2 regions of the Paenarthrobacter sp. NEAU-H11 genome follow, and region 2 is predicted to be linked to the other one. Evidence: predicted binding sites of a transcription regulator. Region 2 holds the regulator's gene; the other holds the start of a gene.
What was found. The regulator LexA, encoded in region 2, represses DNA repair genes until DNA is damaged. The targets are predictions, from matches to a motif close to TCGAACANNTGTTCGA.

Region 1 (4,173 bases), on a different contig from region 2:
GTGGGGGTCCTGAAGGATTCCTTGGCCGTGAGGGCGGAGATGACCGCGACGGAGCAGATGACGCCGGTAAAGATGCTGATCTGGACCCACCCGCCGGGCTTGATGCCGCCCATGGCCGCGACGATCGCCGGGGCGAAGCCTGCCATCAGGAAGCCCAGCTGGGTGCCGATGGCCAGGCCGGAGAAGCGCACCTTGGTGCTGAACATCTCGGCGTAGAAGGACGGCCAGACGGCGTTGGAGGCTGCGTAGCCGCAGGAGAAGAAGCCGATGGCTGCCAGGAACATCAGCGGCACGCTGCCGGATTCCAGGCTGAGCAGGAACACGGGGGTCAGCGCGGCACTGGCCACGGCACCGTAGATGAACACCGGCTTGCGGCCGATCTTGTCAGCGAGCATGCCGAAGAGCGGCTGGGTGCCCAGTGCCACCAGGTTGGCGCCGACGACGAGCCACAGCGTGGTGGTGCCGTCCACGCCGGCAACCGTCTTGGCGTAGCTGATGGCGAGGGTGCCGAACACGGTGGAGACGGCGGCGATGAAGGCGCAGCAGATGACGCGGAGGACGTCGCGCCAGTGGCCCTTGAGGAGGTCGGCGACAGGGAGCTTGGAGATCTGCGCGGACTTCTGTGCTTCCTCGAAGGCCGGCGGCTCGTGCAGGGTGCGCCGGATGAAGAAGGCAACAACAACCACCACGGCACTCAGCCAGAACGGGATGCGCCAGCCGATGCCGTACTTGATCTCGTCCGGAAGGGCGAGCACGGGGATGAAGACGAGGGCAGCGAGGATCTGGCCGCCCTGGGTACCGGTGAGGGTCCAGGAGGTGAAGAAGGAGCGGCGGTTGTCCGGGGCGTGCTCCAGCGTCATGGAGGAGGCGCCTGCCTGCTCGCCGGCGGCGGAGAGGCCCTGGCAAAGCCGGGCCAGGACCAGCAGGGCCGGAGCCCACCAGCCAACGGTGTTGAAGTCCGGAAGGCAGCCGATCAGGAAGGTGGAGGCACCCATCAGCAGGAGGGTGAACATCAGGACCTTCCGGCGGCCCACCCTGTCGCCGAAGTGGCCCAGGATGACGGCGCCAACCGGCCGCGCCACGTAGGCGAAGCCGAAGGTGGCGAAGGACATGATGGCCGCGTTCGCGTCAGCATTGGGGAAGAAGACCGTGGGGAAGATCAGGGCTGCGGCGGAACCGAAGATGAAGAAGTCGTAGTATTCGACGGCGCTGCCCAGGAAGCTGGCGAGGGCTGCCTTCTTCGGCGTCCCGGCCGGGGCGGCGATGCCTGGCTCAGTGGACGGAAGTAACTGGCTCATGGAGTTCCTTAGATGTGACGACTTTGTCGCGGATGGATCAGGGGGCTCGCAGCCGGCGTGGCCTGGGGTAGGGGCTTGGCCCGGCACGGCTGGACGGTTGGGAAAACCCGAACAGTAGCCACATGGTGGGAGCTACTTGTGCGATACAGCAATGATGGCTGTGAGTGGAGTCACTTGTCAAGAAAATAATCATCATCTAGAAATAGCTCTCACTATGTGGCAACATCGAGGTATGAGTGTGAATCAAACCACAGCTGACGACGATGCAGCTGTCGACATCAAAGCGGACGCCAAGGCGGCCAAGGCGGACCGTACGGACATGGTGGGCAAGGCCCTGGGCCTCCTGGTCCTCCTGGGAGACGAGCCCCGCGGCGCGAGTGCCGCGGAAATCTCCCGCCGTGCGGACCTGCCCTTCAGCACCACTTACCGCCTGCTGGGATCGCTGACGCGGGACGGGTTCGTTGATTATGAACCGGACGGGCGCCGGTACCACCTGGGCCTGAGGATCTTCCAGCTGGGCCAGCGGGTCTCGAACCACCACGGCTTCGCAGGAACGGCCATGCCGGTTTTGCGCCGGGTGACCGAGCAAACGGGTGAGGCAACCATCCTGAGTGTCCGGGACGGCCACCACCACCTGACGGTGAACAAGGTGGACGGCCCGCAGATGTTCAGGGTGACCAGCGACCCCGGACACCTGGGCTCCCTCTCCACTACCGCCGTCGGCAAGGCCCTGGTGGCCTTCGCGGAGGATGCCGAGCGGGAAAAGCTGTTGGCGGAGCTTCCGCTGGAGCGGTTGACGGAAAAGTCCATTACGGACCGCGACGCCTTCCGCGCCGAAATCGAGAAGGTCCGGGCCCAGGGGTATGCGGTGATGGATGAGGAGAACGAGGCCGGCATGCGCGCCGTCGCGGTCCCGCTCCTCAACTCCCAGGGCCACGCGTTCGCCTCGCTGGCCACTGCCGTTCCTGTCTTCCGCCTGAGCCTTGAAGGCCTGGAGGCGCACGTTCCCCTGCTGCAGGAGGCCGCGGCGGAACTGGCCGCGCGCCTTCCGCAGCGGTGAGCCAGGGCGTGCCCCATCGCACGAATACCGCAGATTCAGGCCCATCTGTTCGTATGTAGAACAAGAGTGCGAGAAGTGAACATTTGTTATATCGTTATTCCAGTCACCTGCTGGCTGCGTGTGCCCGAGGGCAACGCCGGCCGCCCGGTGCCGTATCAAAGGAGCTGCACGGATGAGTAATCGAACTGAGTCCTACCTCGTGGGACTGGTCGGCGACGGCGTGATGCCGTCACTCACCCCGCCCATGCACGAACGCGAAGGTGATGTGCAGGGACTGCGCTACCTTTACCGGCCCATCGACCTCCTGGAACTGGGCCTTTCCGGGGAATCCGTGGGAGAGCTCCTCAGGAGCGCCCGGAACCTCGGCTTCAATGGCCTGAACATCACCCACCCCTGCAAGCAGCTGGTCCTGCAGCACCTGGATGAGGTTTCTCCGGACGCCCGCCGGCTGGGCGCCGTCAACACCGTGGTGATCGAGGACGGCCGGTTCGTCGGCCACAACACCGACTTTTCCGGCTTTGCCGCCGCACTGGCTTCCGGCCTCCCTGCCGCAAAGCTGGACCGCGTGGTGCAGCTGGGTGCCGGCGGTGCCGGTTCCGCCGTCGCCTACGCCCTGCTCTCCGCCGGTGTCCGCCACCTGGACCTCGTGGACATGGACGCCGCCCGCGGCGCCGCCCGGGCCGCTGAACTGGCCGGCTTCTTTCCGGACAGCACCGTGACGGCACGGACGACGACGGAGCTGCCGCGGCTGATGCCTTTGGCCGACGGCCTGGTGCACTGCACGCCCGTGGGCATGGCCGCCCACCCCGGCGTTCCCCTCGACCTGGACCTGCTGGAGCCCCGGCACTGGGTGGCGGACATCGTCTACCGGCCCATCGAGACCGAACTTGTCCGCGGCGCCCGCGCCAAGGGCTGCGACGTGCTGGACGGCGGCCGCATGGCCGTGGGCCAGGCCGCCGACGCCTTCCGCATCTTTACCGGCCTCGAAGCGGACCCGGACCGCATGCGCAGCCACTTCCTGGAACTTGTGGCCGCAGAGGAGGTGGCTGCCTGATGCGCACCGGAATTGCCACCGTCTGCCTCTCCGGCACGCTGAAGGAAAAGATGCAGGCCTGCGCCATCGCGGGCTTCGACGGCATCGAGATCTTCGAACAGGACCTGGTCACTTCGCCGCTGAGCCCCGAGGACGTGCGGAAGATGGCCGCAGACCTCGGCCTGGGACTGGACCTCTACCAGCCGTTCCGGGATTTCGACGGCGTCACGCCGGACCTGCTGAAGGCCAACCTTCGGCGTGCTGAAGCGAAGTTCAGGCTCATGGGCCGGCTGGGCATGGACACCATCCTGGTCTGCTCCAACGTTGCCACGGCCACCATCGACGACGACGACCTCCGCGCCTCCCAGCTCTCCGAACTCGCGGAGCTGGCAGGGGAGCACGGCATCAGGGTCGCCTACGAGGCCCTGGCCTGGGGCAAGTACGTCAATGACTACGAGCACGCCTACCGCCTGGTGGAGATGGTGAACCACCCCAACTTCGGCACGTGCCTTGACTCCTTCCACATCCTCTCCCGCGACTGGGACACCGCGCCCATCGAGAAGATCAACGCGGAGAAGATCTTTTTTGTCCAGCTGGCGGACGCCCCCAAGCTCTCCATGGACGTCCTGTCCTGGAGCCGCCACTACCGCGTGTTCCCGGGCGAAGGCCAGTTCGAGCTCGCCAAGTTCATGGGCCACGTGGTCCGAGCCGGCTACGCCGGCCCGGTCTCGCTGGAAGTCTTCAACGACGTCTTCCGCCAGTCCGACGTCGACCGCACGGCC
Region 2 (4,173 bases):
GGTGGCCCGCGCCATCGAAACGGGGGACCACCTGCTGGTCCAGGCGGGGACCGGCACCGGCAAGTCCCTGGCCTACCTCATACCCCTCATCGCGCATGCATTGCAGAGCAACAAGCCCGCCCTGGTGTCAACGGCCACCCTGGCCCTCCAGACACAGATTGTGGGCAGGGACCTGCCCCGGCTGCTCAAGGCCATCACCCCCGCCCTGGACAGGCCGGTCAAAGTGGCCCTGGTCAAGGGCCGCTCCAACTACGTTTGCCGGCACAAGCTGGAAGGCGGCTTCCCCAGCGAGGAGCCGGCCGAAGGCCAGCTTTTCAGCCTGGGCGAGGACACCAGCGTCCCGCATTTCGCCGCAGCCGTGGGCGGCCCCTCGTCCCAGCTCGGCAAGGAGGTGGTGCGGCTGCGGGAGTGGGCGGAGAAGACCGCCACCGGCGACCGGGATGAACTGCTGCCGGGCGTCACGGACCGTGCCTGGCGGCAGGTTTCGGTGACGTCCATGGAGTGCCTGGGCTCCCAGAAGTGCCCCATGGCTGCGGAATGCTTCAGCGAACTGGCGCGCCAGGACGCTGCTGAAGCGGATGTTGTGGTCACCAACCATGCGATGCTCGCCGTCAGCGCGTTCGAAGGCCTGGCCGTCCTGCCTGAATATGACGTGGTGGTGGTGGATGAGGCCCATGAACTCCAGGACAGGGTTACCGGGGCGGTCTCCGGCCAGCTCTCGGTGGCCATGGTCCACGCCGCTGCCGCCGGTGCGCGGAAGCACACGGCCATCACCGTTGATGCGTTGAACGCCGCAGCCGCCAACTTGGAGCTTGCCCTGGCAGGCGTGCCGAACGGGCTGCTCCCGAACGGGCTCAATGATGAACAGCTGGACTGCGTGGACCAGCTGCGGGACGCCTGCCGGGCTGCCCTCTCGGATTCAAAGGGGGACAGCAGCGCCACGGCCGACGGCGGCAGGCAGCTCGCGCGGTCGCGGCTGCTGCTCATCCTGGAACTTTGTGAACGGCTCCTGGCAGCCCGGGAGAACCGCGAAGTGGTGTGGTTTTCCCGTGCCAGTTCCTTTGACCCTGCACAGGGATTCTCCCCGCCGGACGAGACCGCTCCTGCGTTGATCAACATCGCGCCGCTGTCCGTTGCCGGGAGGCTGCGCGAAGGACTCTTCGCCGGCCACACGGTGGTGCTGACCTCCGCGACGCTGGCCATCGGTTCCGCGTTTGAACCTGCCGCGGGCGGACTGGGCCTGGTGGGTGACGGCGCCCCGAGCTGGACAGGCGTGGACGTGGGATCACCCTTCGACTACCCAAAGCAGGGCATCCTCTACGTGGCCGGGCACCTGCCGAAGCCCGGCAGGGGTGCTTCCCCGGAAGCACTGGACGAACTGGAAGCCCTGATCCGTGCTTCCGGTGGCGGGGCGCTGTGCTTGTTCTCGTCCCGGCGTGCGGCAGAGGAAGCGGCCGAGGCACTGCGCCCCAAGCTGGGGATGACCGTCCTCTGCCAGGGTGACTCCACCATGACCGGCCTGGTAAAGCAGTTCGCCGACGAGCCCGATACCTGCCTGTTCGGGACCATGTCCCTTTGGCAGGGCGTGGACGTCCCCGGCGGCTCGTGCCGGCTTGTGGTGATAGACCGCATCCCGTTTCCGCGGCCGGACGATCCCCTCATGACGGCGCGCTCACGGGCAGTAGCCCAGGCAGGTGGAAACGGCTTTATGTCGGTTTCGGCCACCCACGCCGCGATCCGGCTCGCCCAGGGGGCAGGCCGGCTGATCCGTTCCACGGGCGACAGGGGAGTGGTGGCCGTGCTTGACTCCCGGCTTGCCACTGAACGCTATGCAGGGTTCCTGCGCGGGGCGCTGCCGCCCTTCTGGTCCACAACAGACCGGAAGACGGCGATTGCCGCCCTGGAGCGGCTGGCCCGGGAAAACGCCTGAGGCCGTCTCGCTGTAGCGGACGGAGTTTCCCTGCTACAGCGAGCGGAGTACCGACACAACCTTGCCCATGATGGTGGCGTGGTCTCCGAGGATGGGCTCGTACTGGGTGTTCTGCGGGAGCAGCCACGTGTGGCCGTCGCGCTGGCGGAATGTCTTGACGGTGGCTTCGTCATCCAGGAGCGCGGCCACGATATCCCCGTTGGCCGCATCCTGCTGGCGGCGGACCACAACCCAGTCGCCATCGCAGATGGCTGCATCCACCATCGAATCCCCGGCTACCCGAAGCATGAACAGTTCCCCCTGGCCCACCAGTTGCCTGGGGAGCGGCATCACGTCCTCCACCAGCTGGTCGGCAAGGATGGGGCCGCCTGCGGCGATCCGGCCCACCAGGGGAACCATCGCCGTGTCCAGGGCGGTGGGCAGTTCGGTGACAGTCGCTGCACCGGGTGAACGGACGGCGGACGCCTGGCTTGCCGGCTTTGCGGCTCCGCCGTCCAGGGTCAGCGGCATCAGGACTTCCATGGCCCGCGGCCGCTTGGGGTCGCGGCGGAGGTAGCCAAGCTTCTCCAGCTGGGAAAGCTGGTGCGTCACGCTCGAAAGGCTCGCCAGTCCCACGGTGTCGCCGATCTCCCGCATGGACGGCGGGTACCCGTTTTCGTTGACCGAGCGCTGGATGGTTTCGAGGATCTTCTTTTGCCGTGGAGTCAGGCCCTTGGCGGTCCTCTTCGGTTGCGCGGTTGCCCTGCCCCCGGCGGCTGCTGCTGCCATATTCGCCAATGCCTTTCGGTTCCGCCGGCCCTCTCCATGGCCATGCCCTGGAAGTTCCCGCCCCTAAATGTCAGACCCTGCTGATCGACTGTCCAGGTGGTTGTTCTTTGGTTCAAAGCTAGGCCAGCCGCATTGCTTTTTCAAACATTTGTTCTAGCGAGTCTCGACAATGTTCGTTGATAGGTGCTAAAACAGAGAAAGCAAAGTTCGAATATATGTTCTACTCATTGCCCTGGTCATTCGAAGACTACGTCGGAAAAGGTCCGGCCGGGGGCGGAGGGGAGGACGTCCGGGCAGCACAGTACGGTCCAGGAGGGCTCAGATCATGTCAGCTACATCTGTTTCGCGGGGTTCACGCCACCAGCTGCTTTCGGTGCAGCAAATCCTGTCCCAGGCGGACAATCGGCAGGCCGGACGGCCTGCGCCTCTTCCGCCCCTTCGCCTGACCCGTCGCGGTCGCATCGTGCTGATCGGCATTCCGCTGGTCCTGCTCGCTGCCCTGCTCCTTTCGCTGGCAGGCTTTTTCAATGCCCCGGCCAAGGCGTCGGAGTCTGCGACGGATCTTGCAACGACGCCCACTGTCACAGTCACGGTCCAGCCTGGCGAGTCACTGTGGGGCATTGCGGCCGGTGTCGCACCGGAGCGTGATCCGCGGGACGTCGTGGCGGACATCGTGCTTCTCAATAACCTCCCGGCCGGCGCGGTCTTCCCCGGCCAGCAATTGTTCGTGCCCGCAAGTTAGGACCCGGCATTTTGCCTCTCCACGGGCGGCAGGGCGCGGCACGCCGGGAGCGAACAGGAAACCGTCACATTTTCCGGTGTCCGGCCCGGGCACTAAACTGTTCAGGTGAATGACCAGCTAGAGCGCCTGAACCGGCTTCCCCTTCGCAGCAACCTCCGCGGGCTTACGCCCTATGGCGCGCCCCAGTTGGACGTTCCAATCCTCCTGAACGTGAATGAAAACACCCACGGGGTTCCGGCTGACGTCAGGGCGGCCATTAGCGCAGCGGTGTCAGAAGCGGCAGCAGGACTCAACAGATACCCGGACCGGGAATTCACCGACCTGCGGAAGGCGTTGGCAGAGTACCTGGGGCACGGGCTGGATGAATCCAACCTTTGGGCGGCCAACGGCTCCAACGAAGTCCTTCAGCAGATACTCCAGGCCTTTGGCGGCCCAGGACGTACAGCGCTCGGATTCCCTCCCACGTACTCCATGTATCCCCTGCTGGCCAGCGGAACGGACACGGAATACATTGTGGGCGAGCGTGCCGGCGATTACGGTCTCAGTGCCGAATCGGCGGCGCGGCAGGTCAAGGAGCTGCAGCCCAACATCGTCTTCCTGTGCTCACCCAACAACCCCACGGGAACCGGCCTCGGGCTGGACGTGGTGGAAGCCGTCTACGAGGCCGGCGAAGAAAGCCAGTCCATTGTCATCGTCGATGAGGCATACCACGAGTTCGCGCATGACGGAACGC

Region 1: the regulator LexA is predicted to act here: its motif matches at 2,434-2,449, upstream of ACQ3DC_RS15395 (shikimate dehydrogenase).

The regions. Positions count from the first base shown of each region.
Region 1 covers NZ_JBNZGA010000012.1:91,091-95,263, reverse strand. Annotated here, with positions in the region: gene ACQ3DC_RS15405 (MFS transporter) at 1-1,298, opposite strand, end outside; gene ACQ3DC_RS15400 (IclR family transcriptional regulator) at 1,531-2,358, shown strand; gene ACQ3DC_RS15395 (shikimate dehydrogenase) at 2,531-3,412, shown strand; gene ACQ3DC_RS15390 (bifunctional sugar phosphate isomerase/epimerase/4-hydroxyphenylpyruvate dioxygenase family protein) at 3,412-4,173, shown strand, end outside.
Region 2 covers NZ_JBNZGA010000021.1:27,643-31,815, forward strand. Annotated here, with positions in the region: gene ACQ3DC_RS19380 (ATP-dependent DNA helicase) at 1-1,930, shown strand, start outside; gene lexA (transcriptional repressor LexA) at 1,964-2,698, opposite strand; gene ACQ3DC_RS19390 (LysM peptidoglycan-binding domain-containing protein) at 3,024-3,440, shown strand; gene ACQ3DC_RS19395 (histidinol-phosphate transaminase) at 3,546-4,173, shown strand, end outside.